Regions from separate parts of the Shewanella sp. LZH-2 genome, predicted to be linked through region 1. Evidence: predicted binding sites of a transcription regulator. Region 1 holds the regulator's gene; the other holds the start of a gene.
The links. Region 1 encodes MetJ, which represses methionine synthesis genes. Its sites were predicted from a motif close to TAGACGTCTAGACGTCTA; they were not measured.
Positions count from the first base shown of each region.

Region 2: a site for MetJ is predicted at 1,640-1,657, ahead of thrA (bifunctional aspartate kinase/homoserine dehydrogenase I). Genes of this name have one in related genera too.

Region 1 is NZ_CP069350.1:662,200-665,626, forward strand. Features, by position in the region: gene nrfD (NrfD/PsrC family molybdoenzyme membrane anchor subunit) at 1-27, shown strand, start outside; gene JM642_RS03030 (sulfite exporter TauE/SafE family protein) at 203-946, opposite strand; gene metJ (met regulon transcriptional regulator MetJ) at 1,054-1,368, opposite strand; gene metB (cystathionine gamma-synthase) at 1,581-2,744, shown strand; gene JM642_RS03045 (bifunctional aspartate kinase/homoserine dehydrogenase II) at 2,756-3,427, shown strand, end outside.
Region 2 is NZ_CP069350.1:1,289,681-1,293,107, reverse strand. Features, by position in the region: gene thrA (bifunctional aspartate kinase/homoserine dehydrogenase I) at 1-1,467, opposite strand, end outside; gene slyD (peptidylprolyl isomerase) at 2,111-2,773, shown strand; gene JM642_RS05810 (hypothetical protein) at 2,966-3,343, shown strand; gene trpR (trp operon repressor) at 3,375-3,427, opposite strand, start outside.

The DNA of each region.
Region 1 (3,427 bases):
TATGCAGGCCAAAGCTACCTGAGCTAAGTGATGTTAGCGAATGCTCTAACCCATGGCATTCAAACTAGCGCAACAAATATGAGTATTACTTTAATACGATTAAGTGATACTCAAATGGGTTACAACACGCATCCCTGCAAGCAAAAAGCACCGGTAACGGTGCTTTTTTATGGCGGCAATTGGCAGAGGATTATTGCGGTAATTATTGCGGCAATAGCTCAATCACAGATTTCACCGTAAGCACTAAGGCGCTGATAGCGCAGAGGGCTAAGGTCGCCATCTTGGTCTTATGTTTATCAATACTGCCTACCAGTTTGCCCGCCACGAGATAGCCTAAAAAGACCGAGGGCAATAGCATTAGCGACAGCCAAAAGTGCTTGATTTCGAGTAAGCCCGTCACCCCAAGAATCGCCAAGGCAATGGTCGAACTAAAGATAAAGAAGGCCGATAACGCTGCGCGAAACTGCGAAGCATCCTTACCCGCCAATAAAATCGCCATCGGAGGGCCACCAATGGCGGCGATATTGCCAAAGATCCCCGAGACGACTCCCGCGCCAAACAGAGTCGCTTTGTTCACCGGCAGGCTGAATTTATACAAACTGAGCACCACGGCGACCGCCACAATGGCCGCAATCGCCAAACCAAGAATCGGCTGCGGCGCAAACAGTAATAGGCTAGCACCGATAAAACCTCCGGGTACTCGACCGATGAGCGCGTATTGCAAGCCATTGAATTCTAAATGGCCGCGTTCACGCAATAGGGTGAGTAGCGCGATGGAAAATCCCATCACAATCACGGGGGCAGGCACTAATTGGGGATCGACGATATACAGCAACGGACTGGCGACCACGGCTAAGCCAAACCCAATCAGACTCTGGGTGAGGGCACCTAAAAACACAATCACAGACGCGATAGCAAGCGTTTGTGGATCGATCAAGGAGAACATAGGATTCCATCAAAACAAAATAGGGATCGTTACTTTAACCCACCACGCCGGATGAGCATTAACGATCCCTAATAATTAGTTACGGCAGGATTATGGACGCTTAAGCGTTATTCCATGTCTTCCCACTCGATCCCCATTTCGTCCATCAACCGCTTCGCTTCAGCGGGGATGCTGTCTGGGCACTCTTTCGACAGATCGGCATCATCAGGCAGAGGCTGGCCGGTGTAGGCATGCAAAAATGCTTCGCACAACAGTTCGCTATTCGTTGCGTGGCGCAGGTTGTTGACCTGACGACGCGTACGTTCATCCGTGAGGACTTTTAGCACTTTGAGCGGAATAGACACAGTAATTTTCTTTACTTGTTCATTCTTCTTGCCATGTTCAGCATAGGGGCTGATGTATTCCCCATTCCATTCAGTCATTGACTCACCTGTTATAACGCTAAATTCGGGGCAGATTTTAAACCCTTACAGATTACAGTCAAATTATTGCTACTATTTCTTAGTGATTGCAAACAGATTTCTTTATGTTTAGACGTCTAAACGTCTTAACGCCTATTGACGATACCACTGGGCTTAGGTACATTTAGACGTCCAGACATCTCTATCAGTCTACCGAATTTAGGAGTCCACCCATGGCAGAGCGTCAATTAGCCACACTGGCAGTGCGTCAGGGTATCGAAAGCGATACTCAATATGGCGCAGTTGTGCCACCGATTTATTTGTCGACTAATTACGCCTTCGATGGTCATAAAAATCCTCGCGAATTTGATTACAGCCGTTCCGGCAATCCTACCCGCAGCATCTTAGGCGATGCCTTAGCTAAGCTGGAAAAGGGCGCAACCGGTATCGTGACTTGTACTGGCATGGCAGCCATTACCTTAGTGACCACTTTACTGGGCCCAGATGATTTACTGGTGGTGCCCCACGATTGCTACGGTGGCTCTTACCGTTTATTCACCAACCTCGCGAAAAAAGGCCAATTTAAACTGCTGGTGGTCGATCAAACCGACAGCCAAGCACTTGAGCAAGCGATTGCCCAGCAGCCTAAAATGGTGTGGATTGAAACCCCATCCAACCCATTACTGCGGGTGGTTGATATCGAAGCTATTGCCAAGGCAAGCCACGCCGTAGGTGCGTTAGTGATAGTGGACAACACTTTCCTCTCGCCGATTTTGCAGCAACCGCTATTGCTCGGCGCCGATATCGTTATCCACTCCACCACTAAATACATTAATGGCCATAGCGATGTGGTGGGCGGCGCGGTGATCGCCAAAGACCCTCAACTCGGTGAGATCTTACATTGGTGGTCGAACACCTTAGGCTTAACCGGTTCTGCCTTTGACAGTTATCAAACCCTGCGCGGCCTGCGTACTTTAGCTGTGCGCATTCGTGAGCACCAAAGTAATGCCGAGCGGATTGTGGAGTTACTGAGTAACAGCCCCGTCGTGAGTAAAGTGTATTACCCAGGTCTTGCGGATCATCCCGGCCATGCCATTGCCGCCAAGCAACAAAAAGGTTTTGGCGCTATGCTGAGTTTTGAGCTTAAGGGCGGCGAGGCCGAAGTGGTCGCCTTTTTAGATGCGTTAAGTTTATTCAGCGTGGCTGAGAGTTTAGGTGGCGTTGAGAGTCTCGTAGCCGTGCCCGCGACCATGACCCACAGGGCGATGGAGCCGCAGGCGCGTTTTGAAGCTGGCATTAAAGACACCCTATTACGTTTGTCGGTTGGTATTGAAGATGCCGACGACTTAGTTGCAGATATTCAAGCAGGATTGGCCGCCGTAGCGGCTTGTCAGTAGAGGAATAATAGATGGCACGTTGTCACTTACATAAATTTGGTGGTTCCAGCTTAGCCGATGCCGATTGTTACCGCCGAGTCGCCCATATTCTGTTAACCCATGGCCATAGTGATGATCTAGTGGTGGTGTCTGCCGCGGGTAAAACCACTAACTTTTTATATAAATTATTGTCCCTGCGCGATAGCAACCAATTATGGCAAGAAGAATTACAAGTCCTTATCAGCTATCAGCAAGGCTTGATTGAGCAATTATTATCTAACGAGCAAGCGCGGGATTTACGCGAGCGTTTAACCACGGATAAAGCTCAGTTAATCAGTCTATTATCTTTAGATGTACGCAACGATTACCAAATTAACCATGTGGTGAGTTTTGGTGAGCGTTGGTCGGCGCGCCTGATGGCAGCGCTGCTGCGTGAATCGGGCGTGGCCGCAAGCCATGTGGATGCCTGCTCGATTTTAGTGGCAGATGAGGCCGCCGTGCCGCAAATCCGTGTGCAAGAATCCCGCGCTAAAGTACAAGCCTTACTGGCCGCACACCCTAACGAGCGCCTAGTGATCACCGGTTTTATCTGCGCCAACGAGCGTGGCGATACCTTGCTATTGGGTCGCAATGGCTCTGACTTTAGCGCCAGCTTAATTGCCAGCCTTGCCGACATTGAGCGCGTGACCATTTGGACCGACGTT
Region 2 (3,427 bases), 630 kb from region 1:
CGCCTGTTGTTTGATCTGCTCCAGTAAGCCTGCACCAACGTTACCGCACCCCACTAAAAACACATCTAGATACTGCTGCACATCGAAAAAGCCCTGATGACAGGCGGCAACCGCATGCTTGGTCTTTCGCTGTTCGATCACTGTTGAAATAGAACGTTCAGAAGAGCCTTGGGCAATCGCGATAATATTCACACTCGCCTGTGCTAATGCTTGGAAAAACCGCGCCGCCACACCTTTATGGGTACGCATGCCATCGCCAATTAACGAGACAATGGCTAAGTCATGGCGCATTGCAATCGGTTCTAGCAAGTCACTTTTAATTTCTAACTCAAACTCTTGCTCAAGCGCCGATTTCACCTTGGCGGACTCACTGGTCGCCACACAAAAACTGATGCTGTATTCGCAAGAACTCTGGGTGATGAGTGACACAGAAACGCCACTACGGGAAATTGCAGCCAGTGTGCGACTCGCCATGCCGACCATGCCTTTCATACCAGGGCCTGATACATCAAACATGGTTTGATTATCCAGATTAGAAATGGCCTTCACCTGCAAACCGCTTTCATCGGCCTGATTCGATACCAGAGTGCCGGGCGCATCGGGATTAAAGCTGTTTTTGATATAACAGGGGATGTGGAACTGGGCGATAGGCGCAATAGTTTTAGGATGCAGCACCTTAGCCCCAAAGTAAGACAGCTCCATCGCCTCTTGATAACTGAGCTGTGACAACAACTTAGCATCGGTAACAACCCGAGGATCGGTATTGTATACGCCGTCAACGTCGGTCCAAATCTCGCAGCTTGAAGCATCTAAACAAGCGGCCAGCACGGCAGCAGAGTAATCAGAACCGTTACGGCCTAAGGTCACAACCTTGCCGTCTTCATCGGCGGCGGTAAAGCCGGGCATCACCCAAACCCGCTTCTCATCGAGGGCAAGATTTTTGAATCGCGGTTTGCTGACGGCAATATCGACCACGGATTCTAGCGGACGACCACGGCCTAAAAATAGTTCACGTGGGTCTAGCTGCGCCGAAGTAATGCCTTTTGCCAGCATGACTTGCTCCATCAACGCAGCAGACAAACGCTCACCCGCAACCACGATCTCGGCGCGCACCCCGTCTGGGCATTCCTGCAACAGCGTAATACCGCGTAATCTGTCCTGCCAACGTGCAAGCTGCGCGCTTAGTCCGGCGAACAGCACTTCGCTCTGGCTACTAGAGAGTCCAGAACTAACCGCATCCTGATAGAGCGAGGTAAACACCCGCTCAACGTGTTGAATGACTGGTGAATAATCTTCCCCTTTCACCGCCACATCGACCATTTCTAGCAGAGCGTTTGTCACTGTTGCAGGCGCAGAGAGCACTGTCGCGACCGGCTCAGCTTTCGCTGCCTTGGCAACAATATCCGCCGCCATTGAAAATCGCTGCCAATTTGCAAGCGAGGTACCACCAAATTTCATCACTTTCATCTTGATCTCCTGTACCGCGCCCGACTAAGAAACATAAGCTAAAAACAAAAAAGCCCGCTTCTTTGTGGGAAGCGGGCTCGTCGTTAAAATTCTTTAGGGTGTATCAGCCCGCCCCCACTCTGGTTGTAGTGGTGGTTGTAATAATGGTAATTACTACGAAACCAAGGCTATGCATACGTTTAGACTTATCTATGTCAATGTGATGTTAAACAGAATTGCCTTTTTCACCTAACCTTGTCAACCCCCAAACTGGATTATTTATGCACAAATCTTTCACTTGAGTAAATTAGTGATTCAAGATTAATAAATATCAAGTTTTCATAGGCTAAAAATACGTTTTCATCAATACAAAACTGTTTACGTAAACGTAATGCTAGACAATTACAATCAACTTAACCTATTAAAAAATAAATAATTTATAATGAAAATTTTCCATCTTTCGAAAATTAAAGCATTTCAGTCTGTTTCCGCACATAACAAAGGGCAACTCATAAAAAACCACAATTCATCTTTTGTATCGTCCTTAATCTCAGTAAATCGAACTCACAAAAAGCTGTGCGATATCTAACATAAGCAACTTCAAATTATCGCCAGCACCCTAAAAGCGCGTTATTATGCGCGCACATTCCGAACCGGAGGCGATATGAAGATCACCCAACACAGCGCGGTAACCATTCATTACCGTTTATCAGATCAAGAAGGCAGACTTTTAGAAGACTCTTTTGATGCCGAACCAATGTTGTATCTGCATGGTACAGAAAACCTAATCCCAGGATTAGAAGCCGCATTAGAAGGTAAAATTAAGGGCGAAAAACTGGACGTGACGATCAGTGCCGAAGAGGCCTATGGTCCGTACCATGATGGCCTTCGCCAGGCAGTACCATTAGAAGCATTTGGTGATATCGAAGACATCGTGCCAGGTATGCGCTTTATTGCAGAAACCGAAATGGGCCAGCGTCCAGTTCAAGTCATCGAAGTTAAAGATGATGTTGTGATTGTTGATGGCAACCATCCATTAGCAGGCCAAACACTCAGCTTTAACATTGAAGTCATCGATGTACGTGAAGCGACAGCTGAAGAAATTGCCCATGGACATATTCATGCACACGGCGGATGTGGCAGTCATGGACACAGCCATGAACATGACCATGGCGGCGGATGCTGTGGTGGCTCAGGTCATGATGTTGGTGGCTGCTGTGGGGGTTCTGATGACCATGGGCATCACCACCATGACCATGATCACGAAGCTTGTGACACACCTAAAGCGGGATGTGATGGCAACGGTGGCTGCGGCTGCCGCGGCTAATGTAGGTTCACAAGCCTAATAGCCCTCCCAGAGGAGCTGATAAAAAAGCACTTCCTTAAATAAGGAGGTGCTTTTTTTATCGCCAAATGATTATAATCAGCAGATAAATAGGGAAGTTTAAAATCAAACAGCATTTTCAGCTAAAAAAACAATATTTTCAAATCGATATAAACATCACGCAACGGAGTGCATATGTTAGCAAAACCAGTATATGAAGTTTTACCCTTTGGCTATATGGTACTAGGCTGTTTAAGCTTTATGCTGTTAGAACCTGATTATGCGCTGATTGCTGCTCTTGTTGTGTTTGTTTTGGGCGCCAGAATTTACAATTTACGTTCTCAAAATCGCCGAACCGATCCTGTAAAACGTCGAAAATCTGGATATCTACCTAAGACAATTTACGATTTATTGCCTTTTATTTATCTCTTTTCTGCCTTAGCTATTTTTAAATTTTTCCCTAAAAATCTTTATCCATTGTTGGCCATTATGTTACTCAGTTATAGTTTTTATATTCTCGTTAGACGCTCCATCCACCGCCGACATAAAATACCGACAACTCCCCAGTTTTAATCAAATATCTAGTCCAATGGAGACCCAATAATTAACTGATAAGCTGTTGGATTTTATCCCTATGGCTAGGTGCCATATTCTTTA